3 regions of the Dermacoccus sp. BD5 genome follow, and region 2 is predicted to be linked to each of the others. Evidence: riboswitches for the same ligand, from Rfam matches in the RefSeq annotation. Region 2 holds a riboswitch; each other region holds the start of a gene.
The links. A riboswitch is a leader RNA that binds a small molecule or an ion and turns the genes downstream of it on or off. The one in region 2 is predicted to bind thiamine pyrophosphate.
Positions count from the first base shown of each region.

Region 1 (9,827 bases), on a different contig from region 2:
ACTCCGCCCCTTCGGGCTCGCCGCGCGCCACGACACGACGACGCAGACGCACACCCCCAGCACGAGCGCGAGCAACGCAGCGTCGATCGCGATGCGCCAGCTCTGCGAGAGCGCACCGACGACCCCGAGGTCACCCAATCCGCGATAGTGCTGCACCGTCCAGCCGCCATCGGAACGCAGCGAGCGCACGAGCAGCGTCACCAGCGGCGCCAGGATGAGCGCCCCGACAGCGGCGGTGAGCGTCAGGGCAGCCACGTCACCGCGCCCAGGACGTCGCAGCGCCGTCTGCTGCGTCACGCCACGCCGCACCCGCTCGTCATGACGCCCGATGCGCGAGCGTTCGCTGACGACGAGCAGCGCCGCGACGAGGACGAACTGCGTCACCGACAGCACCGCCGCGGCTCGCAGGTCGAGGAATTCGACGGTGAGGGAGTAGATCTCCGTCTCGAGCGTCGAGTAGCGCAGGCCACCGAGCATGAGGACGATGCCGAACGCCGTCGAGCAGAACAGAAACACGACGCTCGCGGCGCTGACGACGGCGGGGCGCAGCTGCGGCCACGTCACCGTCCGGAAGACCTCCCGCGGTGATGCCCCGAGTGCCGCCGCCGACTCCGCCGTGCGCGGGTCGAGCGACGCCCACATCGGCCCGACGGTGCGCACGACGACGGACACGTTGAAGAACACCATCGCGAGCAGCACCGGCTGCCACGAGCCGTCCCAGCCCAACCAGGCAAGCGGGCCGCCGTCGGCGAACAGCGACCGGAACGCGACGCCGACGACGACCGTCGGCAGGACGAACGGCAGGACGACGAGCGCGCGCCACACCCCCGCCCCCGGCACGCGCAGCCGGTACAGGGCGTGCGCGACGGGCACACCGAGCAGCACCGAGCACGCCGTCGCGAGCGCCGCCATCCACACGGTGAACCACAGCACGCGCAGGATGCGCGGGCGCGTCAGGACGTCCGTGAATCCGCCCAGATCGACGTGCCGACCCGGCGCGAGCCCACGCACCGCCATCGCTGCGACGGGCCACGCGAAGAAGATCGCGAGGAACACGAGCGGGACGACGGCAAGCGCGGCCATGACGAACGGCGCGCGAGCGCCCCGGGCTCGTGCGCCGCGACGCAGACCATCACGGGTGCCGTTCATCGCTCGGGCGTCACTTGGACGTGACGTCCTTCCACTTCGTCAGCCATTCGGAACGGTTCTTGTCGATGTCGGCGGGCGACACCTCGATCGGCTTCGTCGGCTGCTTCGCGTTCGCCGCCCACGCCTTGGGCAGTTCGACGTTCGAGTCGACGGGGAAGACGTACATCGAGTCGGGCAGCGACTTCTGGAAGCTCGCACCGTTCATGAAGTCGATGAGCGCCTTCGCGCCGTCGGGGTTCTTCGCCCCCTTGAGCACACCGGCGTACTCGGTCGATCGGAAGCACGTGTCGAGCAGCGCCGACGTCGTCGACGTGCCCGCCTTGTCGACGGTGAACGCCGGCGAGCTGTCGTAGCTGACGACGATCGGACGCTTGCCCTTGCCACTGCCGCTGAAGTCGACCTCGTACGCGTCGCTCCAGCCCGACGTCAGCTTGAGCCCGTTCGCCATGAGCTTCTTCCAGTACGCCTCCCAGCCGTCCTGGCCGTAGTGGCCGACGGTCGCGAGGAAGAACGCCATGCCCGGCGAGCTCGACGACGCGCCCGGCGCGACCATGAGGTTCTTGTACTCGGGCTTGACGAGGTCGTCGAACGAAGCGGGCTTCGTCTTGTGGTTCTTCGTGAACCACGCGTCGTCGACGTTGACGCACACCGACGCGGTGTCGATCGGCGCCAGCTGCCCCTTGCCCTGGCCGTCCGGCAGCTCGTACTTCGACGCCGACGCAGGCGCGCCCTTCGGGCTGTACGGCTCGAGGACGTCGTTCGTGGCGACACGCGAGGCGAACGTGTTGTCGATGCCGAACACGACGTCACCGAGCGGGTTGTTCTTGCTCAGCACGAGCTTGTTCGCGAGCTCACCGGCGTCACCGGACTTCACGACCTTGACGGTGTAGCCCGTCTGCTTCGTGAACTCGGCCATGACGTTCTTGTCGGGCGCCCACGACTCGTGCGTCACCAACGTGACCGTCTTCGACGCGCCCGAACCCGACGCACCCGAGCCGCCCGCCGAACTCGACTTCGACCCCGACGAGTTGTTGTCGACGCTGCACGCCGCCAGCGCACCCACGCACGCGAGCGCCAGCACGGCGCGGCCACCACGAGACATCATGTGAACGTTCCTCCTCACGGCCAGTGAGGGACGTCGTCGCCCGCACGTACGCGCGACGAGTGAGAACTCGACTTCCTCCGCCGGTGCTAACCGGGTCAGGTTCGAGGGTTTGGTGCCGGGTGCGGCACGATCTCAGCGCACACTGCGCTCCCCTGTCGTTCGAGCGCGAGATTAGCACCGACCACCGACGGACGACACGCTTCGGCCCGCTTCGCACTCCGGCATCCCCGCTGACGGCTCGTGCGCACCTCACGCCGACGCCCGATCCCCCGTGCAAGAGGCGACCGCCACGACGCCCACCCCCGTCAGACCGGGCCGATGACCATGCCGACTGGCGCAGCGACACATGCACGCGCGAGGATGGACCCAAGACATCAACGGCCCGAGGCTCGACGACGCCTCACGACGGCCGACGACACGTAAGGGGAAACACCATGGGCAACCTCGTGTGGAAGGTGCTGAGCATGGGCGCCGGCATCGTCGCGAGCAAGATCGCGACGACCACCGCCACCAAGACGTGGAAGATGACGACCGGCAAGAGCCCGCGCAGCGCGAAGGACCCGAACGCCAGCATCATCGAAGCCGCGATCTACGCCGCCATCTCCACCGGCGCACTCGCCGCCGCGAAGATGTACGCCGAACGCCGCGCCGCCGACTACTTCACCAAGTCCGCCGGCCACCCGCCGCAGGCCCTCGTCAAGCGCGCCGAAGAAGAAGCCAAGGAAGCCCAGAAGGGCAAGAGCCAGGCGCCCGTCGTCGTCATGAAGTAATTCCCCTTCGTCCGCTTTCCGGCGTGGGAGCCTCGCGGGCTCGGCTCCCACGCTCGGTGCAGCAGACTCGGGGGCGTCCATGTCGCGCATGGAGCCGTCCGCTTGGAGGGTCAGGTTCTGCCTGGCCCTCCTCGCGTGTCTCGGGCCGACGCATCACTGAGCGTCGCGAATTTCGTCCACACCGACGAATCACGTCCACATTTGCGATTCACGTCCACCTCGGCGAACATCGTCCACATTCACGTCCCGGCCGAACGTCACGCCGCGCTCCGGTGGCATCTGACGACATGAGCACGGCCACCCGAGCGCAACTGCGCCTCGGCACGTCAGGGGGGACGTAAGCCGCCTGGAAAGGCACCGTCCACCCCGCAGGCGTCGCCGACCGCGTGCGCCTCGAGTACTACGCGGCGAACCTCTTCGACACCGTCGAACTCAACGCCAGCTACTACCGCTGGCCGGCACTCACGAGCCTCGAGGGCTGGCACCGCCGCCTACCCGGCGGGTTCCGCATGACCGTCAAGGCATGGGCAACCGGCATCAACGGCTGGCTCACCGAGGGACGCACCGTCTGGGCGTACTTCAACAACGACATCGACTGCGCCGCCGTCGCCAACGCGCAGACCCTGGGCCGCTTCGTCCACGACCGCACGTGACCGATCAGCCCTGCTTCACCCATGCGGCCCCTCACCTCGCCCGCCATCGCCCGAGATCCGCCCACCTCCGCGCGACGGACCAGAACCCGCCCGCCTCGTCCGCGAGCGCACGTGAGCCGTCTGCCGTAACGTCGTGCCCATGACCACCGCACAGGGCACGAACGCGACGAACGACGAGGGCGCAGAGGGCGAGATCGTCCCCGAGGCGTTCAGCGAATACCGCGAGCACGAACCCGAGACCCCGGGCGTGCACGACGAATCCGTCACCGACGATGCGGAGCTGCGCCCCGACTACGCGGCCGTCATCGAGCGCATCGAGACGCTCGGGCCCGACGAGGTGTCGCGCCGCCTCGAAGCGGCCGGCAAGGGCCTGACCGAGCTCGGCGTGACGATCAACTCCGAGGACGGCAACCGCCCGTACCCGATCGACATCGTGCCGCGCATCATCTCGGCCGAGCGCTGGGCCGAGCTCAGCGCCGGCGCCGAGCAGCGCGTCCGTGCGCTCGAACTCTTCCTGCGCGACGTCTACGGCCCCGGCGAGATCATCAAGGCGGGCCGCGTCGACGCCGACATGCTGCGTCGCTCGCCCGGCTGGTCCAAGGACGGCCAGCGGGTGCCCGCTGACTTCGTCCGCGCCGGCATCTGCGGCCTCGACCTCGTCTCGCCCGCGTCCGGCGAGTGGATGGTGCTCGAGGACAACCTGCGCATGCCCGGCGGGCTCGGCATGACGCACATCAACCGCGAGGTGCTCGAGAACCACTTCGCCGAGATCCTGCCGCCCGCCGAGACGCTCGAGCACCCGACCCGGACGTACGGGCTGCTGCACGAGTCGCTCGTCGCGAGCGCAAGACTCGTCGACGGTGGCGTTGCCGGGGGCGAGATCGGCCTGTGCATGGTCTCCCCCGGCCCGACGGACACGACTTGGTACGAGCAGAACCTCGTGAGCGGCCAGGTCGGCGCCGCCATCGTGACGGCGGACGCCCTCGTCGTCGACGACGGCAAGCTGTGGCGCCTCGACGGCGGCGAACGTCACCGCGTGCACCTGCTCAACCCGCGCATGGGTGAGACCGAGCTGTTCGGAGCGAAGGGCGCGGACGGTCGTCCGCTCGGCGACGCGCTGCGTGACGTGCTCGCGGCGGGCGCGGTCGCCATCGTCAATGCGCCCGGCAACGGCCTCGCCGACGACAAGGCGACGTACGCGCTCGTGCCCGACATCATCGATTTCTACCTCGGCGAGAAGCCGCTGCTCGCGCAGGTGCCGACGCTGCTGTGCGCCCGCGAGGACCAGCGCGAGGAGGTGCTCGATCGCCTCGACGAACTCGTCGTCAAGCCGATCGACGGCTACGGCGGCAGCGGCATCACCGTCGGCCCGGAGTGCTCGGCCGACGAGCTGGAGACGCGCCGTCGGGAGATCCGTGAGACGCCGGAGCGCTTCGTCGCGCAGGACATCGTGCCGTTGTCGACCCTGCCGACGCTCGTCGACGGCTCGTTCGCGCCGAGCCATGTCGACCTGCGCGCGTTCGTGCTGCAGCGCCCGGACGAGCAGGACGCCTCGCGCACCGTCGCCGTCACGGCACCGGGAGCGATGACGCGCGTCGCCCCAGCGGGCACGATGATCGTCAACGTCTCGGCCGGCGGCGGCGCGAAGGACACCTGGATCCAGCGCTGACGCCCGCATCGCGGCCCGGTGCGACGCTCGAAGCGCCCTGACGCGATCGTCGACGGCCGCGCCACCGTGCGCAGAGTTACGCCAACCTGCGCAGAACCGCGCCCGGTCGCGCAGCCCCATGCCTCTGCGGGCAAGTGCACCCAGGTGCACTTGCCCGCAGAGGAGACGGGGCGCGGCGCCGTGGGTGAGACTGGAGTCATGACGCCCGACGCCAGCCAGCAGCCGACCGAGTTCATCCGCACGATGGCCGACGGCACGACGAAGCAGGTCAACCCGCTGAGCGGTACGAAGGTGTGGACGGTGCCAGGCCGCGGCGACCGTCCCCTCGGGCTCGTCCCGCCTGGCGTCAAGGACCTCGAACCGCACGACTTCACGGCGTCCTGCGCATTCTGCTCCGACCGTTACCTCGAGACGCCGCCGGAGAAGGTGCGTTCCGTCCTCGCCGCAGGTTCCGCCGAGGGGCCGCGCTTCGTCCGACTGCGTGGTCTGACGCCGGCCGAGGTGACGTCGCAGGTCGCCGAGTTCCGCCGCATCCCGAACCTGTTCGAGATCATGTCGGTCGACTACTGGCAGGCCAATCACGGTTACACGTTCGACGACGCGATCGAGGCCCGCCGCCGCGCCTACGAGGCTGCTGACGGAGGGCGCGAACACCTGTTGCGCCTCGCGCGGGTGCGTCTCGGCAAGCGCGCCGAGGGCGCCACGGACGCCGAACTCCTCGACGCTGCAGGCGATTTCTTCGCGAGCACCCATGACGTCATCGTCGGCCGCCGCCACTACGTCGACGGCGCGACGCGCAGCGACCAGCTCGCCTCGTCAGGCGCCCTGACGCCGACCGAGCACCGCGAATACCTCGACCTGACGATCGACGCGATGGCCGAGCTGTACGCGACGAACCCGCACGTGCGCTACGTCGCGGCCTTCCAGAACTGGCTCAAGCCGGCGGGCGCGTCGTTCGACCACCTGCACAAGCAGATCGTCGGCATCGACGAGTTCGGCACCTCGACCGACCTCGACATCGATGCGGCGCGTCGCGATCCGCGCGTGTTCGAGGAACTCATCGCCTACGCGCGCAGCCACGATCTCGTCGTCGCGGAGAACGCTCACGCGATCGCCTTCGCCGGGTTCGGCCACCGCTACCCGAGCATCGAGATCTGGTCGACGTCCGGCACGTGCGAGCCATGGCTCATGACCGACGACGAACGTCACGCGATGGCCGACCTCGTCCACGCCATGCATGCCGCGACCGGAACCGATGTGCCGTGCAACGAGGAGTGGCACCACCGTCCGCCGTCCATGAGCGACGTCGAGATCCCCTGGCACGTCGTGCTCAAGTGGCGCATCGCCAACCTCGCCGGGTTCGAGGGCAGCACGAAGATCTACCTCAACACCATCAGCCCCGCGGGCGTCCGCGACCGCGTCGTTCCCGCGCTCCGCCGGTTGCAGGAGGAGGGCCGCCTCGCCCCCGGCATCCGCCTCTGATCGCTGCGCGCGTCACCGTCGGGTCGCGAAGAACTCCTTGAGGACCGCCGAACACTCGTCCTCACGGATGCCGCCGACCACCTCGATGCGGTGGGTCGAGCGTGAGTCGCGTACGACGTCCCACAACCCGCCGCAGGCGCCGGCCTTGCGATCCCACGCCCCGAGGACGATGCGCGCCAGCCGCGCCTGAACGGCTGCCCCCGCGCACATGAGGCACGGTTCGAGCGTGACGACCAGGGTGCAGCCGTCGAGGCGCCAGCCCCCTCGCGACGCTGCAGCGCGCCGCATCGCGACGATCTCCGCATGACCCGTCGGGTCGCCGTCGACCTCACGAAGGTTCGCGCCGACGCCGATCACCTCGCCGTCAGCATCGACGACGAGCGCTCCGACCGGCACGTCTCCCGCCGCGCCCACCTCACGCGCCAGTTCGAGCGCGCGCCCCATCCACGCGTCGTACGTGAGCTCGATCGCTGGTGCCACGGGAAGATCCACGGGTTAAGTTTGTCCCATGCGCGTCATCGTTGCCGACCACCCGCTCATCTCGCACAAGCTCACGACGCTGCGTGACAAGCGAACCGACTCCCCGACGTTCCGTCGCCTCGTCGACGAACTCGTCACGCTCCTCGCGTACGAGGCGACGCGTGACGTCCGCGTCGAGGAGGTCGACGTCGAGACGCCGGTGACGACGGCGCGCGGCATCAAGCTCGCGACGCCGCGTCCGCTGCTCGTGCCGATCCTGCGCGCCGGCCTGGGCATGCTCGACGGCATGATGCGGCTCCTGCCGACGGCCGAGGTCGGCTTCCTCGGTCTCGTGCGCAACGAGGAGACGCTCGAGGCGACGACGTACGCGAACCGTCTGCCCGACGACCTGTCGGGCCGTCAGGTCTACGTCGTCGACCCGATGCTCGCGACGGGCGGCACCCTCGCCGCGACGATCGACTACCTCGTCGAGCGCGGCGCCGACGACATCACGGCCGTCGTGCTCATCGCCGCGCCGGAAGGCCTGGCGAAGCTCGAGGAGTTGACGTCGCACATCGAGGTGCCCATCACCCTCGTCACCGGTGCGATGGACGAGAAGCTCAACGAGAACGGCTACATCGTGCCCGGCCTCGGCGACGCCGGCGACCGTCTCTACGGCATCGCGACGCACGACGCGTGAGCGCCTGAGCCGCATTCTCGATGGGGGCCGAAATCCTGAAATGCAGGGTTTCGGCCCCCATCACGCTCATTCGGGGCTGAAACACTGCATGGCAACGTTTCAGCCCTCAGCCCCGAGCACCCAGGTCGATGGCGTCGCCCCAGCCAGCGTCACGAGCCTGCTTGTAGGCCGGGCCGGCCTTCTTCGTCACGACGGCGCGTCGCACCTGGCCGGCGAGGCCTGAGGCGTCGAGCGCCTCGCACACCTGCAGCTCGACGAACCCCTTGTTCTTCTTCGGGTGCCGGATGATGCGGGCGTCGCGCTCGCTGGGGCGCTGCGTCAGATCGACGCCGTCGCGCAACGGCACACCCTGCGCCACATGCGCGGGCTCACGCACCATCGCGACGTACGAGAACTTCTCGTCCTCGTGCGACAGCTCGCCACCCTTGACCTGCCGGTGCACCGACGAACGGTTGACGCGCGCCGCGAAGTGGCACCAATCCGGTTCCGTCTTGGCGAGCAACGGGCACGCCCCCTGATGCGGACATGGCGCCGCGACCGACCACGACTGCTCGAGCAGTTGATCGCGGGCTCGCAGGATGCGCGCGTAGCCGTCCGGCGTGCCGGGTTCGACGATGACGACGGCGCGCGTCGCCGCTGACGTCGCCTCGGCGACGATGCGATCGGCCTGCTGAGCCGACAACTCGCTCAACACATAGGAGACCGTCGCGAGATCAGCGCCGCCACCGGATGGCGCACCGACCGTCACGTTCCACGAGCCGACGCGGCCCTCCTGCCACACGGTGCGCTCGAGGGCGGGCACCCCACTGGCGCGCGCGAGCCGCTGCCCCAGGTCGAGCGCCGCCGGCACCTGGTCGAGGACGCTGATGTCGCGCAGCGTCTCGAAGACGTCCGCCGCCGCCCAGGCCGCGGCGCCGGTGCCGCCGCCGAGGTCGACCATCGACGTCACCGAATCAGCGTCGAACACACCGGAATCGGCGAGGGCGCGCAGCGCCGAACGCACCGCACCGAACGTCGCGGGCATGCGGTAGTGGGCGTACGCGAGCACGTCGACGGGGCGCGCGAGAATGGGCTCGTCAGCCGCCGCGACGGCCCGATACCGGGTCGACAGGCGCGTGACAGCCTCACTCAACTGCTTGATCGCCGTGCCGGAGGCTTCTCGTTCGAGCGCATCGCGCAGACTCATCGCCAGATCCACGCCGTCAGCGTACGCACCACCAGCGACAGCGGCGCGCGCGTTCCACGGTGGGCCCGACAGCGAGCACTCGACAGCGAGCGCCGCCAAAAACGGTTCGGCGCGCCTGCGCCGCAGCCTGGGCGAACCCTGCAAGGATGCGAGAGTTGCCCGTGCCTTCCCCCGCGCGCTCCACCCACCAGAAAGAGACGACGCCATGGACAAGATCAACTTCAAGTCGATCCTGAAGTTCTTGTTGTTCGCGTTCATCATCTACGCCGTCTTCTCGAGCCCCGCGAAGTCGGCCGACGTCGTGCGCGCCGTCGGTGACGTGCTGCGCAACGCCGTCACCAACCTGCGCGAATTCTTCGACGCGCTGCTCGGCAAGAACTGAACCCATGGGCCCACTGCGCCCACATCAGGCGAGCGACCACGTCGCCGGTTATCTCGCGCGCGGCGAGGACGTCGTCCTCGAGATGAAGCAGCACTGGGCGCGCGTGCTGCCCGCCATCACCTCGTGCGTCGTCGGGTTCGCCCTCGTCATCGTCGCGGGCATCTGCGCGCCCGCCTGGATGGGCCCGCTGACGAACGCCGCGTGGTGGATCTGGCTCGTCCTCGCCGCGCACCTCGCCTGGCGCGTCGTCGAATGGTGGGACGAGACGTTCG
Region 1 covers NZ_JANJER010000002.1:311,803-321,629, reverse strand. The annotation lists gene NQ706_RS03085 (iron ABC transporter permease) at 1-1,149, opposite strand, end outside; gene NQ706_RS03080 (thiamine ABC transporter substrate binding subunit) at 1,160-2,254, opposite strand; TPP riboswitch at 2,310-2,418, opposite strand; gene NQ706_RS03075 (DUF4235 domain-containing protein) at 2,689-3,024, shown strand; partial or broken gene NQ706_RS03070 (DUF72 domain-containing protein) at 3,402-3,677, shown strand; gene NQ706_RS03065 (circularly permuted type 2 ATP-grasp protein) at 3,817-5,346, shown strand; gene NQ706_RS03060 (DUF4921 family protein) at 5,545-6,828, shown strand; gene NQ706_RS03055 (nucleoside deaminase) at 6,841-7,272, opposite strand; gene upp (uracil phosphoribosyltransferase) at 7,337-7,987, shown strand; gene NQ706_RS03045 (small ribosomal subunit Rsm22 family protein) at 8,094-9,185, opposite strand; gene NQ706_RS03040 (hypothetical protein) at 9,379-9,555, shown strand; gene NQ706_RS03035 (PH domain-containing protein) at 9,560-9,827, shown strand, end outside.
Region 1: it holds a riboswitch for thiamine pyrophosphate, as region 2 does, so the genes downstream of both, NQ706_RS03080 (thiamine ABC transporter substrate binding subunit) here and NQ706_RS00175 (MFS transporter) in region 2, are expected to answer to the same signal.

Region 2 (9,827 bases):
TTGTACGCGGACAGCTGCTCCTTGAGCCACGCGCGCAGCTCGTCGGCGCTCAGTTCGCGCCCCGGCGCCAGGACGACGACGGCTGCGACCTCCTCGCCGTAGCGCTCGTCCGGCACGCCGATGACGGCTGCCTCGACGACGTCGGGGTGGCTGTAGAGCACCTCCTCGACCTCGCGGGGGTAGACGTTGTACCCACCGCGGATGATGAGGTCCTTCGCCCGGTCGACGATCGCCAGGTAGCCGTCCCCATCGAGACGGCCCAGGTCGCCGGTGCGCAGCCAACCGTCGCTCAGATCCGCGGCGGTGGCCGCCTCGTTGTTCCAGTACCCCTTCATGACCGTCGGGCCCTTGACGAGCACCTGTCCGACCTCACCGACGGGCGCGCGGCGCCCGTCGAGGCTCTCGATGACGATCTCGGTGTCGGGCAGCGCGACGCCGACGGTGCCGGCGCGCTGCTCGATGCCGTCGCGGTGGTAGCTCGCGGCGCCCGTCGTCTCCGTCAGGCCGTACCCCTCGAGGATGGTGCAGGCGAAGCGACGCTCGAAGGCGGCGATGACCTCGACGGGCAGGCTCGCACCGCCGGAGGCCGCGAGGCGCAGGTCGGGGCAGTCCTTCGGTCCGAAGTCGCCCTCGACGTGGACGAGGTAGTTCCACATCGTCGGCACACCCGCGACGACGTCGATCTCGTGGTCGCGGATCATCGCCAACATCGCGCGTGGTTCGAAGGGAGAGAGCACCGAGAACGACCCGCCGGCCAGCATGACGGTGTTCATGCACACGCACTGACCGAAGACGTGGAACAGGGGGAGCGCGGTACCGAACTTCTCCGTCGATGCGAAGTTCAGCTGCGTGATGAACGCGCTCGCCACAGCGAACAGGTTCGCCACCGTCAGCTGCACCCCCTTGGGGCGGCCGGTCGTGCCGGAGGTGTACAGCAGGATGGCCGTGTCGTCGTCAGCGCGCTCGACCGGCTCGTCGAGCGGAGCCCGCGTGGCGGCGCCGGCGCCGGCATCGAGGATGACGAGGTCCATCGTCAGCTTGCTCGCGACGCGTTCGCCAGCCACGGCGCTCGCGTGCCACGCGACGATGTGCCGAGCGCCCGAGTCCGTCGCCACGTATTCGATCTCTGCGGGAGTGGACATCGTGTTGAGAGTCACCACAATCGCCCCGACGGCCTGCGCGGCGTAGTAGGCGACGGCGAACTCCGGAACGGAGGGGGCGATGAGCAGGACTCGGTCGCCCTGGCTGATGCCGCGGTCACGTAGATGCCCCGCGAACGCGGCCACCTTGTCCCGCAGCGTGGCGTAGTTCCAGGTCGTGCTCGGGCTGCGAAGCGCGGGGCGCTCCGGTGCGCCCGTCGCGTGCGTCCAGATCGGGTCGGCCATGTTCGGCATGCGTCACCTCATGTCATCGTGATGTGAATCACGGTAGAGGTGAGAGGCGACTCTTGGGCGTTATTCGGCAGTTCGAGTGAGTCGGCAGGCGCGCGACGTGACGTCGCCCGCCCCGATGTTGCCCGGGAAACGGGGCACCGATGTCGCGAAACCCGGGCACCATCGGCGCCGCCGATGGATCAGAGGATGCGACTCGTCAGCGTCACTCCGGGGCTGACGGCCTCGAGCGCCTCGCACAGGGCGTCGCGCACCTCGGTAGCGCGCTGCTCGCCGTCGCCGGGCTCGACGTCGAGGACATCGCAGATAAAGATCGCGTTCGTCGTGTCGTACGTCAGACGCGTGCGATAGCACTGACGCCAATTCCAACGGCGGCAGGTGACGCCGGCGTCGTCCCGCCAGACGACTTCGCCGGCGTCGGGGTGCTCGATCGTCTCGGCGCCCGAGGACATCGTCGAGAACTCCTCGTCGCCGGTGGCGCGCGTGAGGCGCAGCGCACCGTCGTAGGCGTCGAGATCCTCACCGCCGAGGGGCGTCTGGTGACGCACGGACACCGCGTTGTAGGCATCCGTCAGCGCGTTGACGCGGGGGAGGGCGTCGGCTCGGCGCAGCAGCGCCTCCGCCGAGTTGCGTGTGCGCTGCGGTTTCGCGCCGAACGCGCGGTACGCATCGCGCCAGGCCGCGATGTGCGGCAGTTCCTCGGGAGGGGTGTGCTCGAGCATGCCGCGTACGTGCTCCTCGGCGGCGAACAGCAGCGTCTCGCTCTCCTCGTTCGACGCACCGCCGTGCAGGCCCCGCGCGACGACGAGAACGGCACGGTAATCGGGGCGCAGTTCGCGCACAGAGTCATCGATGGAAGCGGCTTCGAGCCAGGCGTCGAAAGAAGTCATGGGCCCATTCTCGCGCGGACGACACGACGCGTGGGTGCCCCCGGGTGGGGCTGTGTCTCGAGGCGGTGGCCGCACCGGTGCTGCCGCAGCGCCCCTGTTCACGGGCGTGACGCACGATCTCCCGCGCCGCGGTGATGTGTGTCACACTCAAGAGGCAGATGGCGGGGCGGGCAGCGCGCCGACGAGTGACGGGGGAATTCTGCGATGCAGACACTGACGCGACGTGGCGCACTTCGACACGCCGGCCTCGCTGCGGCGACGACGGCCCTCGTGATCGACGGGACGCCGCAGGCTTTCGCAGCGGTTCCTGCGTCGAGGCAGGTGGCCCGTGCGGGGGCAACGTCGGTCCTCGTGCGACGGACGACCGCGACGCTTTCCTACCGCGTCAACGTGCGCGATCAGCCCACGCTGGAACCGCGCGCCCGGATCGTCGGGACGCTGGCGAGCACCACGACGCTGACAGGCTCTTACGACGCGAGCGGCCTGTGGTTCCGCATCGCCGAGGGTGCGTTCAAGGGGCGGTGGGTGACGTCCGCAGTCCTCGTCGCGACGACGGCGCGCGCGGTGAACGGCCGTCTGCCGATGTCGGCCGTCACGCGACTGCCGAGCTGGAGCGTCAACGTCAGCAACCTGCCGCACGAGCCGCGGTATCTCTCGCGCGCGGCGGCCGTCGGATATCTCGGACTGGCCGCGGCTTTCAAGGCTCGTTTCGGTGTGGCGCTGACGATCACCGAGGCCTACCGCACCCTGAGCCGTCAGCAGCTGCTCTACCGCACTCTCGGCTACCCCCGCGCGGCCGTCCCCGGCACCTCGAACCACGGGTTGGGCAACACGATCGACTTCGGCATCGCCCGCACGAACGCGATCAACTCGCCTCTGTACTTCGGGCGTTCTCACGACGTGTGGCTGACGGCCAACTCCAAGCGCTGCGGATTCGACCGCCCCGACTACATGGATCGGCGCGGGTCCAACCCCGAGTGGTGGCACTACAACTTCGTCGGGTGACGACGGTGACGGAGGTTGCAACCGCTGGGTGAACCGCGCCGGCCATCAGCTGCTCGACGATTACGCGTCTGCGCGAAGCATGTGCCGCACATTCGTCGTGCAGGTGCGTGATGCTCGAGCGGCTATCGGGGCGGGTGGCGGTTGCCGTCAGTCGACACGCGTCGGCCGCCAGCACCCGTGGGGTACCGGCGGCCGAGATGATGCGTGTGAGGCCGGTCGCGATCAGCCGTGCGGCGTCAGCGTCATGTTGATCGTGTTGCCGGGGCCGGCCACCTGGCTGTTGACGAGGCTCGTGGACAGGCCGCAGTTGGCGAAGTTCGGGATGGTGAACGTGCCCGAGAGGTTGATCGGGTCGAACAAGCCACCCTGCTTGCCCGTCACGGTCAGCGTGATGGGGCTGCTCGTGCGGCAGTTCTTGCCGACGAGGTTGATGAGGCCCTTACCCGTGGCCGAGACATCCTTGATGTGGAGGTTGACCTTCTGGGTCTGCACGATCTTGTGCGTGTTCGGGTCGATCGTTCCGACGGCCTTGCCGACGGGTTCCTGCGAGATCGTCGCGATGGCGATCTGCAGCTTGCCGAGCTTCACCGGCATCTTGAAGTCCTTGAGCATGATGTCGGAGCTCAGGTCACCCTTCTCGACGTGGAGGGTGGAGAAGGTGAAGCCGGTCGTCGTCGAGGACTGCCCGGACTTCTTGATCGTCGTCGTCGCCGACGTGTCGTAGCCGAGGTTCCAGATGGTGTCCTTCGTCGTGTCGCTCGTCGCGGCCTGCGCGCCGGGCGCAGCCATCGTGACGGTGCCGGCCACGGCGGTGGCGACGAGGGCGATCTTGGCGGTACGGCGTGTGGTGAACATGCTCATCCTTCGATAGTCGATGTGAACCGAGTCACGACGTTAACAAGATCATCACGGCGTCGCCACCGGTTCGAGCTGATTTCACCCACTCAACTTACTTTCTCGTAACCACCAACGTTACTTCCGCGTATCCACGCGGGGGCATGAGTGACGAGGAGGCCCGCGACGCAAAGCACGAGCGGGACGACGGCCGAACGGCCGAGCCACTGCGTCACGGTGGGCAGCCAGAACGGGTACAGGCCGGGCAGCACGATCGACGCCGAATAGACGCTGCCGTAACCGCGCGAACGTCGCGACTCGGGGAAGTGTTCGGCGAGGTAGGCGCCGACCGGGCCGTAGGCGGAGACGGTGACGATCTGGACGGTCGCGACGGCGATCGTCGTGGCGACGATGCTGCCCGATGACGCGGCATGCATTGCCACGAGATAGGCGGCGGGGGCGGCGATGCAGGCCAGTGCTCCGAACGCCATGAAGAAGCGTGAACGGCCCACACGCGTCGAGACGGCACCCGCCGCGGCCATCGTCGGCGCACTGACGGCCGTCGCGACGAGCATGACGAGCCCGACGTCATGGGGGGAGAAGTGCGGGCGCAGCGAACTCGTCAGCACCGAGACCCCCATCATCGTGAACAACCACAGCCCCGTCATGAGGGTGAACAATGCGGCCACGACACGGCCCGTCACGCGCTCTTCCTCGTCGTCGGTCGCGTCGTGCGCGGCGGGATCGCGATTGTCGGATTCGTGGGGAGAGTGGCTGTGACCTGCCGGCCCGGCGTGCGCTGACCTCGCGGTGAGGGCCAGGATCAACGGCAGGAGTGCGCCGACGACGAACAGCAGGCGCCACCCCCACGTGGTGTACGCGCCGCCGAGTGAGGCCGTCAGCATCATCGTGGCGGCAGCGATGGTGGCGTTCGCGAGGGGTGACATCGCCATGACGAGGCCGCTCAGGTGGCCGCGTCGTTGCGGCTCTGTGAGCGCGAGGGCGCGGGGGATGGCCGCGGAGTACTGCCCGCCGAGGAAGAATCCGGCGGCGAAGCGCAACGCCAGGAGAGCGGCCACGGCCCACGTCGAGGTGTGCAGGGGGAGCGTCACCATGAGGCCGGTGCACACGCTCAGGCCGAGCAGTGCGCCGCGTGACACGCGGGCTCGTCCGCGACGATCGGCCAGGGTGCCGAGGGCGAACGCCCCGAGGGGGCGGCCCAGGAGTGTCGCGGCGAAGACGGGGCCGTCGGGAATCGTCGAACGCGTCGACAGCACCCCACCCAGCGCAATGACGGGCAGGAAGATGTCGAACTGGTCGACGAAATTTCCGACGAGGGCGCTGCGGCGGGCCTCGCGCCGTTCTGGGGTGGCGGCGGCCGGCGTCAGGCGCGGCGCATCGTCGTGGGCAGGGGAAGGGGCAGGCGTCAGGGTAGCCAGGATCGAACACTCCCTACGGCGGCATGAACCGCATCAGGTTGGACGGTCGGCATGGCGATGCCCTCTCAGCCCGCGCCTCGGGCTCCCGTGTGACGGGCTCAGCATGCCACAGAGCACCCGGCTTCGGGGGCGTGTCTCGCGCCGGTCTGCGGGTCTCGTGGGGCGGTCATAGAATAGAACACGTGTTCGAACAATGGGGTACGCTGGGGTCATGTCGGACGAGGTGAACACCGGCCCTCCGGGCTGGCCGAGAGGTGTGCCGCCGCCGGGTGTACCGGGGTGGCAGGAGGCGGCGACGCAGTGGCTGCTCGATCAGTGCCCCTCGGATTTTCGGGCCTACGACGCATGGCGCCGTCACCCGGTGGCGCTCGCTTGGGTAGCGACGTGGCATGTCGACGCTCAACTCGGCGCGATGCGCGAGTCATATCGCCGCATCCGCGTCGACCTCGCTGACGAGCTGCCACCGCGCGCGGTGCCGCAGGTGATGGAGCACCTGTCCGCGGAGGGGCTGCGGTTGCGTGCCACGGCGCGCGCCGTCCGTCTCGTGCACGAGGCGATGCGCGGCAAGACGTTCGTCCCTCGGCTGTGATGCGCCGGCGTTCGGGGCGGGTGCGTGGGCGGGCAGAGTCCCGGCCTTTGATCTCCGACGGCGCTACCGGCTCCGACGGGGGCGCGACGGGAGGGTGCCCCCGCCCGCATGGCGGCTGCGCGGTCGACGACCTAGACTCAGGAGACTGCACTTTCGAAAGGCTGAGTGAGACGTGACGCTGCTGGAAACCATCTCGGGTCCGGACGATCTCAAGCGAATCCCCGCCGAGGAGCTCGACGCGCTCGCCGCCGAGATCCGTCAGTTCCTCGTAGAATCCGTCTCCAAGACGGGCGGGCACCTGGGCCCCAACCTGGGTGTCGTCGAGTTGAGCATCGCGATGCACCGCGTCTTCGACTCGCCGAAGGACACGTTCGTCTTCGACACCGGCCACCAGAGTTACGTCCACAAGCTGCTGACGGGGCGTCACGACTTCAGCAAGCTCAAGAAATCCGGCGGATTGTCGGGTTACCCGAGCCGCGAGGAGTCCGAGCACGACGTCGTCGAGAACTCGCACGCCTCGACGTCGCTGAGCTGGGCCGAGGGCATCGCCAAGGCGCGCCGCCTCAAGGGTGAGAGCGACCGTCACACCGTCGCCGTCATCGGTGACGGCGCCCTGACCGGCGGCATGGCGTGGGAGGCGCTCAACAACATCTCCGCCGACGCCGACCTGCCGCTCGTCATCGTCCTCAACGACAACGAGCGCTCCTATGCCCCGACGATCGGCGGGATGGCGCACCACCTCGCGACGATGCGCACGATGCACACCTACGACCAGGTGCTCGACTGGGGCAAGAACCGCCTGCAGGCGACGCCGAAGGTCGGGACGAAGATGTACGAGGCGCTGCACGGCGTGAAGCGTGGTCTCAAGGACATCGTCTACCCCGACACGGGCGTCTTCGAGAGCCTCGGCATCAAGTACCTCGGCCCGATCGACGGACATGACGAGGCGGCGGTCGAGGCCGCGCTGCGCCGCGCTCGCGACTACGGCCGGCCGACCCTCGTGCACGTCATCACGCAGAAGGGCCGCGGCTACGAGCCCGCGTTCTCCGACGAGGCCGACCAGTGGCACGGCATCGGCAAGTTCAACCCCGAGACGGGCCTGCCGTTCGAGGTGAGTGGCCGCATCTGGACCGACGAGTTCAGCGATGAGATGGTCGCCCTCGGCGCCGAGCGCGACGACATCGTCGCCATCACGGCTGCCATGCTCATCCCCGTCGGGCTCGACGGGTTCGCGAAGAAGTACCCCGAGCGCGTGTTCGACGTCGGCATCGCCGAGCAGCACGCCGTCACGATGGCGTCTGGGTTGTCGTACGGCGGCCTGCACCCCGTCGTCGCCGTCTATGCGACGTTCCTCAACCGCGCGTTCGACCAGCTGCTCATGGACACCGCACTGCACCGTCAGGGCGTGACGTTCGTGCTCGACCGTGCCGGCGTCACCGGCTCCGACGGCGCCTCGCACAACGGCATGTGGGACATGTCGATCTGCTCGATCGTGCCCGGCCTGCACCTCGCCGCCCCGCGCGACGGCGCACAGGTGCGCGAACTGCTGCGCGAGGCCGTCGACATCGACGACGCGCCGAGCGTCATCCGCTTCCCCAAGGGCGACGTCGCCGACCCGCTCGTCGCCGAGAGACGTCTCGGTCGCCTCGACGTCATGCGTGAACCCGACGGCGGAGACGGCGTGGACGTGCTGGTCGTCGGTGTCGGGTCGATGGTCTCGACGGCACTCGGCGTCGCCGATCTGCTCACCGATCAGGGCCGTCGCGTCCAGGTCATCGACCCGCGCTGGACCTACCCGGTGGCCGACGAACTCGTCGACCTCGCCCGCGCCGCGGGCCGGGTCGTCGTCATCGAGGACAACCTCGTCGAGGCGGGCGTCGGCAGCGCCGTCGCGCGACGCCTGCGTGAAGCCGGTGTGCGCACGCCGCTCGACACGTTCGGCATTCCCAAGGAGTTCCTCGTCCACGCCTCGCGCGGCGAGGTGCTCGCGACCGTGGGGCTGACGGTCGCCGACATCGTCGACGCTCTCGGGCGCGACGACGCAGCACTCACGCGCGCCGATGCGTACGACGGTGGTGCACACGCGCCTGGCGGCGGTGCAGGCACCCGCGACGGTGACGCAGGCACGCAGGCCGCGGGACGTGATGCCGGTGCGACGGGTGATCTCGGGGACGCCATGCCGGTCGCCGCTCACGCCGACATCCACTGAGCGGTCGAACGACGTGGTGAAGTCACCCGATCTTCCTGTTCTCCCCGGCTCTGATCAGGTCGCGCCCGCGAGCGCGATCTGGAGCAGTGAGACGTGGCGCTGGGAGGCTGTGCGCTGGATGGACACGGCCCTCGCGCGGCGCGGTCTCGAACGTGTGCCGACGACGCCGTTGCAGCCGCGGGTGCGTCCCTGGTCGACGGTGCTCGTCGCCGAGACGACCGATCAAGGGCGCGTGTGGTTCAAGGCGACGAGCCCGGAGATGAGCCCCGAGGCCGCCATCCTGCGCGCGTTGCGTTCCGTCACGCCCGACGCGGTTCCGGTCGTGTGGGCCGACGACCCCGAGCGCGGCTGGCTGCTCATGCCCGATCAGGGCCCGGTGCTGCGTGACGTCCAGCGTGACGACGACGCCGTCAGCCTCATGTCGTCCGTGGTGCGACGCTACGCGCGACTGCAACGCTCGTCGACGCGGGTCGTCGATCAACTGCGCGACGCGGGCGTGCCCGACATGTCGCCGCGCGAATCGGCTCGCCGGTGGCAACGCCTTGGGCTCAAACCCGACACGACACGTGAGGTGCGCCGCGCCGCGCAGCGGCTCGACGCCGTCGGGTTGCCGCTGACCATTCAGCACGACGACCTGCACGCCGGCAACGTCTTTGCCGACGGCACCTCGGCGGGCGCTCACGACGCGCGCATCTTCGACTGGGGCGACGCGAGCGTCGGCAACCCGCTGTGCTCGCTGCTCGTCCCGCTCGAGCGCATCGGCGAGGGCCTCGACGACGACGCCGCCCGCGCAGCCCGTGAGCGCATCCTGCGCGCCTACCTCAGCGTGTGGAGCGACGTCGTCTCGAGCACTGCGCTGAGCGCCGCCGTCGACGACGCCCTGCTCATTGCCCGGGTCGGGCGCGTCTTCACGTGGCAGCGCGCCCTGACGCGCGCGAGTGCCGACGAGCGGCACGCGTGGGGTGTGCACGGACGCCGGTTGATCGCCGAGATCAACCGTTCCCTCGGGCATGCGCCCGAGCCGTCGCACGACTGACGCATCGCGCTCGCGAGCCGTCAGAGCTTGGGCGTCAGCACCTCGACGCGGTTGCCGAACGCGTCGCGGCAGTGGAAGCGTTCGTAGCCGTCGAGGGTGTGGCGCTCGGCCCAGTTAACGTCGAAACCGGCGCCCTCGATGCGCGCGGCAAGGGCCTCCAGGGCAGCTGTCGATTCGACGACGAGGGCGGGGTGGGCCCTCTTGGCGGGGACGAACGGTTCGTCGATCCCGACGTGGATCTCGGCCGCGACGGCGCCGTCGTCAGCGAACGCGCGGAACCACGCGCCGCCGCGCTGTGCGAGCGCGCCGGGTTTGGCGACCTCGTCGAGGCCGAGGGCATCGCGGTAGAAACCTCGGGCGTCGTCCTCGCGACCCTCGGGCATCGAGACCTGGACATGATGCAACGTGAGCATGAGGCGCCTTCCGGTGAAAGT
Region 2 covers NZ_JANJER010000001.1:36,380-46,206, reverse strand. The annotation lists gene NQ706_RS00195 (AMP-binding protein) at 1-1,394, opposite strand, end outside; gene NQ706_RS00190 (B3/4 domain-containing protein) at 1,574-2,281, opposite strand; gene NQ706_RS00185 (D-alanyl-D-alanine carboxypeptidase family protein) at 2,633-3,286, shown strand; gene NQ706_RS00180 (hypothetical protein) at 3,509-4,147, opposite strand; gene NQ706_RS00175 (MFS transporter) at 4,231-5,397, opposite strand; TPP riboswitch at 5,553-5,658, opposite strand; gene NQ706_RS00170 (hypothetical protein) at 5,771-6,148, shown strand; gene dxs (1-deoxy-D-xylulose-5-phosphate synthase) at 6,321-8,357, shown strand; gene NQ706_RS00160 (phosphotransferase family protein) at 8,374-9,393, shown strand; gene NQ706_RS00155 (VOC family protein) at 9,414-9,806, opposite strand.

Region 3 (9,827 bases), on a different contig from region 2:
TGACGAGCGGGCCGAGCGTGTAGAACGGCGCGCCGTCACACCACTCCTGCTGCAGGCGCACGTTCTCCTCGACGAGGTCGAGCGGCACGTGCCCGGGGCCCTCGACCATGACCTGGACGTCGAACCGCCATGCCCGCTTCGTCAGCTCGGCGAGGGTGCGCAGCTCGGAAAGCTGCGCCTCGTCGTTGGCGTCGGCGGTGCAGCCGGGGCGCAGGCCATCACCGAGGGAGAAGGCGACGTCGTAGCGGGCGAAGATCTCGCACAGCTCGTCGAAGTGGGTGTAGAGGAAGTTCTCCTCGTGGTGCGCGAGACACCAGCCGGCCATGATCGAGCCGCCGCGGCTGACGATGCCCGTGATGCGCTCGGCCGTCATCGGCACGTAGCGCAGCAGCACGCCGGCGTGGATCGTCATGTAGTCGACGCCCTGCTCGCACTGCTCGATGACGGTGTCGCGGAAGATCTCCCACGTCAGCTTGTCGGCCTCACCGTTGACCTTCTCGAGGGCCTGGTAGATCGGCACGGTGCCGATCGGGACGGGGGAGTTGCGGATGATCCACTCGCGCGTCGTGTGGATGTCGTCACCGGTCGACAGGTCCATGACGGTGTCGGCGCCCCACGTCGTCGCCCACGTCAGCTTGTCGACCTCCTCGGCGATCGACGACGTCACGGCCGAGTTTCCGATGTTCGCGTTGACCTTGACGAGGAAGCGACGCCCGATGATCATCGGCTCGCTCTCCGGGTGGTTGACGTTGGCGGGGATGATCGCGCGTCCGGCGGCGACCTCGTCGCGCACTAGTTCGACGGCGCAGTTCTCGCGCGCGGCGACGAATCGCATCTCGGGGGTGATCAATCCCTTGCGGGCGTAATGCATCTGGGTGACGACGGCACCGTCCTTGGAGCGCAGCGGTGCGCGACGTTCACCGCGCCACTCGTGGCTCGCCTCACCGCGTCGGACGGCCGAACGGCCGTCGTCGAGCAGGGTGCGCTCTCGGCCGGCGTACGTCTCGACGTCGTCCCGTGCGGCGATCCACTCGGCGCGAAGGGGCGACAACCCGACCTCGGGGTCACTGCCCGGGCCGGAGGTGTCGTACAGCTCGACGGGAGCGTTGGCCGCGCCGGTGCCGGGGGAGTTGTCGAGGATGACCTCGGTGTAGGGCACGCGCAGGCCGTCCGCGTCGCGGTACTGCTTGCGGCGAGCGTCCGATCCGTCAGCGGGGGTGGTTGCGCGCGTCTGAACGGGGGCCGACGCCGGCGACGTGGCTGCTCGGTCGGTGGTGGCCGCGAGGTCGCGGGAGTTGAACGTCGTCATGATGGTGCCTCCTTCGGATCGGACGAAGGCACGGCAAGACCCCACGCAGCAGGCGTCGACGAACGTCGGCACCGAACGGAGGATGAGCGACCATAGGGTCTCCTTGGCTGCCTGCGCCGGCATGATCCGGGTCAGGTCGGGTAGCGGTCGGAGCAGTATCAGCTCCCTCTCAGCCCTGTTCTCAGGACTCCCACGAAGGACGCTTCTGACTATGGCACATCCCGGCAGACGAACGTGACGGAGGGGTGGGGGGGGGGGGGGGGGGGGGGGGGGGGGGGGGGGGGGGCGGGGGGGGGGGGGGGGCGGGGGGGGGGGGGGGGGGGGGCGGCCCCCCCCCCCCCCCCCCCCCCCTCCCCCCCCCCCCCCCCCCCCCCCCCCCCCCCCGGCGGGGGGGCCCCGGCCCGGCCCCCCCCCCCCCCCCCCCACCCCTCCGGTCACGAGTCGTGCTCAGCCGTGCAACATCTCTTCCATCGTCGGCACCGCGACGAACGGATCGCGCGCCCGATTTCGCGTCTCGGCAAGCGTACGAACCGAGTTCGACGATGTTCTCGGCGCTTCCCCATTCTTGGACACGCGCGCGTCAGAACCGCCGTTCACCACCACGTCTGCTCCGCCGAGCATGCGCTCTAGCTGCTGCGTCAACTCATCCGCAGCCTCGCTCGCACGCGCTTCCAGGCCTCGCCTGGCCCAGTCGTCGGGCGCGGCGTAGACGGCCGTCGGCATGACGAGCGCCTTCATGTACGCGAACAGCGGTCGCAACGCGGTGTCCGTCACCAGTGAGTGTCGGGCGGAACCGCCCGTCGCGCCGACGATGACGGGCACGCCGCTCAGCACGCCGCCTGCAGTCGCGTCCCAGAACGACTTGAACAAGCCCGTGAAGCTCGCCTTGTACGTCGGCGTCACCGCGACCACGGCGTCGGCCGCGCCCAGTACCTCGTAGGCGTCCGCGAGCGCCGGGGGAGCGAACCCCGTCAACGACGCCGTCGTGATGTCGTGCGCCAGCGCCCGCAGGTCGATCCGCTCGACGACGACCTCGCTGCCCTGCTTCCGCGCACTCTCGACAACCGCGTCGCTCAGCAGCTGGGCGAGACGATGCGTCGACGATTCCTCACTCAGCCCACCGCTGATCACGGCGAGGCGTGCCGTCCAGTTCGTCATCGTGTCTCCTTCGTCTCGTTGTTCTGAGTTTGGGCCGAACGCCGCCGCCGGCGTCGCCCGCCGGCCCGGTCAGCCGAGTTGTCGGCGAACCGGGCTGATGCTCAACGGTCTTCGGCGCGCGTTCCCGTCACGTCGTCGGTCTTCGGAGCGCGCGGCACACCTGCCTCGACGCGGCCCATCTGCCCGGCGTCAGCCGAGGGCGTGTCGGTCGTCTGGGCAGCGCGCGCAGCCAGCAGGCTGGCATGCGTCGGGGCATCAGGCACGCCGGCGGCGCGTCGGACGTCCATCTCGGCGCGCAGCTGCGGCACGACCTTCGTGCCGAGCAGCTCGATCTGGTGCATGACCTCGGCGTGCGGCAACCCGGCGTGGTCGATGAGGAACAGCTGACGCTGGTAGTCACCGACGTAGTCGCGGAAGCCGAGCGTGGCCTCGACGACCTCGTCCGGCGTGCCGACCGTCAGCGGCGTCTGACGCGTGTAGTCCTCCAACGAACCCGCCCCGCCGTAGACCGGCGCGTGATCGAAGTAGGGGCGGAACGTCTCCATCGCCTTCGCCTTCGACTCGGCCATGAACACCTGCCCACCGAGGCCGACGATCGCGTCCTGCGCCCGGCCGTGACCGTAGTGCTCGAAGCGCTCCCGGTAGAACTGCACCATCTGCGCAGCGTGCTGCGGCGGCCAGAAGATGTGGTTGTGGAAGAAACCGTCACCGTAGTAGGCGGCCTGCTCCGCGATCTCGGGGCTGCGGATCGAGCCGTGCCAGACGAACGGCGCGATGTCGTCGAGCGGGCGCGGCGTCGAGGTGAAACCCTGCAGCGGTGTGCGGAACTTGCCCTCCCACGTCACGTTCTCCTCGTTCCACAGGCGGCGCAGCAGCGCGTAGTTCTCGATGGCGAGCGGGATGCCGTCGCGGATGTCCTTGCCGAACCACGGGTAGACCGGGCCGGTGTTGCCGCGCCCCAGCATGAGGTCGACGCGGCCGCCGGCGAGATGCTGCGCGTAGGCGTAGTCCTCGGCGATGCGCACCGGGTCCGTCGTCGTGATGAGCGTCGTCGACGTCGACAGGATGATGTTCTTCGTCACCACCGCGAGGTTCGCCATCAGCACGGCCGGGTTGGCCGGTGCGACGAACGGCGGGTTGTGGTGCTGGCCCGTGGCGAAGACGTCGAGGCCCACCTCGTCGGCGAGCTTCGCCATCTCGACGGTGTTCGCGATGCGCTCGTGCTCGCTGACGGTGCGCCCTGTCGTCGGGTTCGTCGTGACGTCACCGACGGTGAAGATGCCGAACTGCATGAGGGCCTCCCTTGATCCATGCATTCATGTAGTTGAAAATGCAACTACTTGCGGAACGGGACGGCGCGGCCGGTTATTCCAGCTGCGCCCCCGGTGACCCTGGCCCTGCGCGGCCCAACCGCGACTCCCGTACCCATCTGCGATTTTCGTCCACATTCGATGGACGTTGGTGAATGAGCGGTTGTCGTCAGCCTCGTCGCGGGGGCGGACGCAGTGCAGGAGGCGATAGATGCCCGCAACGCGCAACTCGGACGGTGGCTGCCGCTTCGACGACCGGCCCGAACGGTCATCCTTCAGTCGTCATCGACGTCTCCGAGGTCGCCGGTGGCGCGGGGATCGAGCGCGAGACGCGCCGCGTGTTCGGGCAGCGGCGGGGGAGTGCCGCCCCATTCCGGGCAGAGCGCCTTGTGATCGCACCACGAGCACAAGCGCGACTTCTTGGGCCGCCAGTCACCCGTCTGAGCACAGCGCTCGATCGCGCGCCACAGCGCCTTGAGCTTGCGTTCGAGCGCGAGCAGGTCGGCCTCGTCGGGTTGATAACGCAGGAACTGACTGTTGCCCAGGTAGACGAGTTGCAGCATGAGCGGCATGACGCCCCGCGTGCGCCAGATGACGAGCGCGTAGAACTTCATCTGGAACAACGCCTTGCCCTCGAACAGCTCCGACGGCGACCGTCCCGTCTTGTAGTCGACGACGCGGATCTGCCCGCCGGAAGCGACGTCGAGGCGGTCGATGTACCCGCGCAACGTCAGCCCGTCGAGGTCGGCCTCGACGTAGAGCTCGCGCTCGGCGGGTTCGAGGAACTGCGGGTTCTCCATCGCGAACCACTTCTCGACGAGCTTCTCCGCATCACGCAGCCACGCCGCGAGATCGTGCGGTGTGCTGCCCGCGAGTTCGGCCAGCTCCGGTTCGTCGGTGAGCATGTCCTCCCAGGCATGGGGGACGAGGTCGAGCGCCCGCTCGAGCGTGCGCTTCGGGGCGTCGACGTCGAAGATGCGCTCGAGCACCGAATGGACGAGCGTCCCCCGCGACGCTGCCGCACTCGGCGACTCCGGCAGCTTGTCTATGACGCGGAAGCGATAGAGCAGGGGGCACTGCATGAAGTCCGAGGCGCGCGACGGAGACAACGAAGCGGGCATCCGAGAAGTCTAATCGGCCCGGCGCACGAGGCCCACATAGTCTTGGGGCATGCCCGAGCCCACACCCGGCCTCAAGATCGCCTCGCTGCGCGGCGTGCCCGTCTACATCGGACGCACGTGGCCGATCATCGCCGTCATCATCGTCGCGATCTTCGGCCCGCAGGTCGCCTCGCTGCACCCCGAATGGGGTTTCGGCGCGTACGTCGTCGGCATCGGGTACGCGTTGCTGCTGCTGCTCAGCGTGCTCGTCCACGAGGCGGCGCACGCCCTCGTCGCACAGGCTTGCCATTACCGCGTCACGCACATCGTCGCCGACCTCATGGGCGGCCACACGAGCTACGACACCCCCGACGCGACGCCCGGACGCAGCGCGCTCGTCGCCGCCGTCGGGCCGCTGTCGAACGCGGCGCTCGCGGTGATCGGCTTCCTCGGCCACCGCGCGAGTGACGGCGACGGCGCCGTGCCGCTGCTGCTCGGGGCGTTCGCGTGGAGCAACGCGTTCGTCGCGGCGTTCAACGCGTTGCCCGGTCTGCCGCTCGACGGTGGGTTCCTCGTCGACGCGCTCGTGTGGAAGCTGACGGGCAACCGCGCCACGGGCATGAAGGCCGCCGGCTGGTGCGGACGCATCGTCGCCATCGGCGTGGCCGCGTGGGCCGTGCTCGGGTTCGTACGCGCGCCCGGCTCGTTGTGGAGCCTCGTGTGGCTGCTGTTCATCGCCTCGTTCCTCTGGCGCGGCGCGAGCGTCGCCGTAAACGTCGGCATCAACCGCGAGTTCCTCGGCGGCATCCGAGTCGCCGACGTCATCCGCCCCGCCGTCGCCGTCCCCGCGAGCACGCCCGTCGCGGCGCTGCCGGAGACGGGCGACACGATCGTCCTCATCGACGCAGACGGCGCCGCGAGCGCCCTCGTCGCGCCCGGTGCGCACGTGCGGGTGCCCGTGGATCAGCGCCCACACGTGCCCGCGAGCGCCCTCGGAGAGGCCCTGCTGCCGCATGCGGGCGCCGTCATCTCATCACCGCAGGACGACGTGATGGCGATCCTGCCCGCGTTCGAGGGCGATCCGACGCCGGGTGTCGTCACCGTCAGCATGCCGGTGGAAGGGCAGCCCGCAGCTGCCGACTCCCCGGTCGCGCTGCGACTGGTCGGCATCGCGACGCTCGCCGACCTTGAGCGTGCGATGCAGCGTCACGCGAACGAGAGCGGCACCATGCCGCGGGGCGCCTAGACTTGCTCCCCATGAGCGAGAGCGATCAGACCCCCGCCCCGTCGACCGGCGCCGATTACCGCCGCGGCCCCTTCCGGGAGGGCGAGCGCATCCAGCTCACCGACCCCAAGGGGCGCATGCACACGATCACGCTGACGCCCGGCAAGCAGTTCCACACCCACCGCGGTCACATCAAGCACGACGACCTCATCGGTTCGCCCGATGCGGTGACGGTGACGAACACGGCGGGCGTCGAGTACCTCGCGGTGCGTCCGCTGCTGAGCGACTACGTCATGTCGATGCCGCGCGGCGCGGCCGTCGTCTATCCGAAGGATGCCGGGCAGATCGTCACGATGGCCGACATCTTCCCCGGCGCACGCGTCGTCGAAGCGGGCGTCGGTTCGGGCGCGTTGTCGATGTCGCTGCTGCGCGCCGTCGGTGAGGACGGGCGCCTGTACTCGTTCGAGCGTCGCGAGGACTTCGCCGCCATCGCCGCGGGCAACGCGCGCGAGTTCTTCGGCGTCGACCACCCGGCGTGGAGCATCACCGTCGGCGACCTGGTCGAGGCGCTGCCGCAGACCGTCGAGTCGGGCACGATCGACCGCGTCGTGCTCGACATGCTCGCGCCCTGGGAGTGCCTCGACGTCGTTCACGAGGCGCTCGCGCCCGGCGGCGTGCTCATCTGTTACGTCGCGACCGCGACGCAGTTGTCGCGCGTCGCCGAGGCCGCGCGCGATCACGGCGGCTTCACCGAGCCGAACGCGTGGGAGAGCCTCGTGCGCGGCTGGCACCTCGAAGGCCTCGCCGTGCGCCCCGAGCACCGCATGCACGCCCACACCGGCTTCCTCATCTCCACGCGCCGCCTCGCCGACGGCGTCGCCGCGCCGCTCGTCAAGCGCCGCCCTGCCAAGGGTGCCTACGGTGACGACGGCGCTCCCGCCAGCGCCCCGGAGCCCACGCCCGACGACGCGTGGACACCCGAAGCCGTCGGCGAACGCCCCGTCTCCGACAAGAAGATGCGCAAGCTCGTGCGCTCGTTCGAGAACACCCCGACGGCACAGGCGCTCGCGGGCGATGACACCGCACGCGCCCCTGAGTCGGCCGGGCCGGCGGGCTCTGACGCCGCTTCGGTGGCGCAGGCGAGCGCCGGCTCGGCCGCCGACGCGGAGACGTCCGTCGCTGCTGAACCGGATGCTGCCGCAGAGAACGCCGAGGCGCCCGTCGCAACCGATCAGGACTGACGCGAGGGTCGTCTCAGACGTCGTCATCGAGGCACGAGCCAGCCATCAGAGCCTCGTCGAACGAGCACGATCCACTTGGGTCGTGCTCGTTCGTCGTCGCGGGTGTGCGCAGGTCGATAGGGTGGAACGAGTGGCTGCTCGGGCCGCGCTTCGGTGCGCACGAGGAGCCAGACGGCTCTGACGAGCACCCCGAAGGCGAAGGAAACGGTGATGAGCGGCCCGAAGTTCGACCCGACGGACCGGACGTCGTCCTCGAACGACACGTCATCAGGCGCGACGTCGCCCGCCGACGTCCTGCGGCTGCGTTCGCAGTTGACGACGGTGTCGTCGCAGAACGAGCGTCTCGTGCGCACGCTCAAGGATGCGCGCGACCAGATCGCGTCGATGAAGGGTGAGATCGAACGTCTCGCGCAGCCGCCGAACAACTACGCCACCGTCATCGCGGCGCATGACGACGGCAGCGCCGACATCTTCTACATGGGCCGAAAGATGCTCGTGTCGTTCTCGCCCGCGATCACGATCGAGGAGCTCGTGCCCGGCCAGGAGGTCATGGTCAACGAGGCCATGAACATCGTCAGGGTCGTCGGGTTCGAGCGCGCAGGCGAGACCGTCACGCTCAAGGAGACGCTCGAGGACGGCCGCCTGCTCGTCGCGACGGGCAACGACGAGGAACGTGTCGTCCGTACCGCCGGGCCGCTCGCGGACGTGACTGTGCGTCCCGGCGACACGCTGCTCATGGAGGCCAAGAGCGGTTTCGTGCTCGAACGGCTGACGCGCGCCGAGGTCTCCGACCTCGGGCTCGAGGAGGTGCCCGACATCGACTACTCCGACATCGGGGGCCTCGCCGGGCAGATCGAGACGATCCGCGACTCCGTCGAGTTGCCGTTCCTGCACGCCGATCTGTACGCCGAGCACCACCTGCGTCCACCGAAGGGCGTGCTGCTCTATGGCCCGCCTGGGTGCGGAAAGACGTTGGTGGCCAAGGCGGTTGCCGCGTCGCTCGCGAAGCAGGTCGCGGCGAAGCAGGGCAACTCGGACGCGACGAGCTACTTCCTCAACATCAAGGGCCCGGAGCTGCTCAACAAGTACGTCGGCGAGACGGAGCGTCACATCCGCGTGCTGTTCCAGCGAGCGCGCGAGGTCGCGAGTTCGGGCACGCCCGTCGTCGTGTTCTTCGACGAGATGGAGTCACTGTTCCGCATCCGTGGCGCCGGCGTCAGCTCGGACGTCGAGACGACGATCGTGCCGCAGCTGCTCGCCGAGATCGATGGCGTCGAGAGCCTCGAGAACGTCATCGTCATCGGCGCGAGCAACCGCGAGGACATGATCGACCCGGCCGTCCTGCGCCCGGGGCGCCTCGACGTCAAGATTCGCATCGAACGCCCCGACGAGGTCGCCGGGCGCGACATCTTCGGCAAGTATCTGACGCCGGCCCTGCCGTTCCACGCCGACGAAATCGCCGCGCACGACGGCGATCCGTCGAAGGTTGCGGCGTCGCTCATCGACATCGCTGCGGGGGAGTTGTATGCCCGCGACGACGCGCACGCCTACCTCGAGGCGACGTACGCGGACGGTTCGCGCGAGGTGCTGTACTTCGCCGACTTCGCGAGCGGCGCGATGATCCAGAACATCGTCGACCGCGCGAAGAAGGCCGCGATCAAGGCCCTCATCACCTCCGACGAGCGCGGTATTCGCGCGGAGCACGTGCGTCAGGCGTGCCGTGACGAGTTCCGCGAGAACGAGGATCTGCCCGGCACGAGCAACCCCGACGACTGGGCCCGCGTGTCCGGCCGCCGCGGTGAGCGCATCGTCAACATCCGCACGCTCGCGGACAAGAACTGACTCACGCGTCGCCACGGGTCAGTCCCGCAGCACCTCGACGAGCCGCGCGACGCCGCGTTCCAGCTCGGCTTCGTCCGGCGCCATGCGGGCGAGGACGCGAGGTGCCGTATCGCTGCGGTGATTCCCGAACGGGGAGTCAAGCGCGGCGACGTTCCAGCCCGCGCGCGACGAGACGCCAGCCGAGCATGCACGCGCCGTTGAACGCCAGCGCGACGATGACGAACGCGACGGCCGTGCCGTGCCCGGAAACCTGACGCAGGATCATTCCGACGAAGACCGTCGTCAGCCACACGATCACTCCCGACGTCAGCGAGCGCCCCGGCAATCGCTTCATGACGACAAGGACGATCCATCCGACGATCGCTCCCACGACGAACGGCCACGCCGTCGTCACGATGCCGGTGAGGGCGTCGGCCTCGCCGTGGTTGCGCCGTCCGACGGCGGCGAAGACGAGGACGACGAGCAGGTCGAGAAGCGGCGCGAGAGCAAGCATGACCCCACCGTATCCGCCGATCTTGCCCGGGTTTAGCAGCGCGGACGCCGCGGAACCCGGACAACATCGACTATATTTATTGTCAATTCAATAGTCGTCGCCCGAGGAGCTTCGTGCCCAGCCGTCACTCGCCCGCCCACGCCGAGCCC
Region 3 covers NZ_JANJER010000020.1:957-10,783, forward strand. The annotation lists gene thiC (phosphomethylpyrimidine synthase ThiC) at 1-1,309, opposite strand, end outside; TPP riboswitch at 1,399-1,513, opposite strand; gene NQ706_RS12260 (CE1759 family FMN reductase) at 1,757-2,467, opposite strand; gene NQ706_RS12265 (CE1758 family FMN-dependent luciferase-like monooxygenase) at 2,569-3,759, opposite strand; gene NQ706_RS12270 (PD-(D/E)XK nuclease family protein) at 4,053-4,898, opposite strand; gene NQ706_RS12275 (site-2 protease family protein) at 4,948-6,123, shown strand; gene NQ706_RS12280 (tRNA (adenine-N1)-methyltransferase) at 6,135-7,343, shown strand; gene arc (proteasome ATPase) at 7,554-9,185, shown strand; gene NQ706_RS12290 (DUF3054 domain-containing protein) at 9,322-9,678, opposite strand; gene NQ706_RS12295 (MFS transporter) at 9,792-9,827, shown strand, end outside.
Region 3: it holds a riboswitch for thiamine pyrophosphate, as region 2 does, so the genes downstream of both, thiC (phosphomethylpyrimidine synthase ThiC) here and NQ706_RS00175 (MFS transporter) in region 2, are expected to answer to the same signal.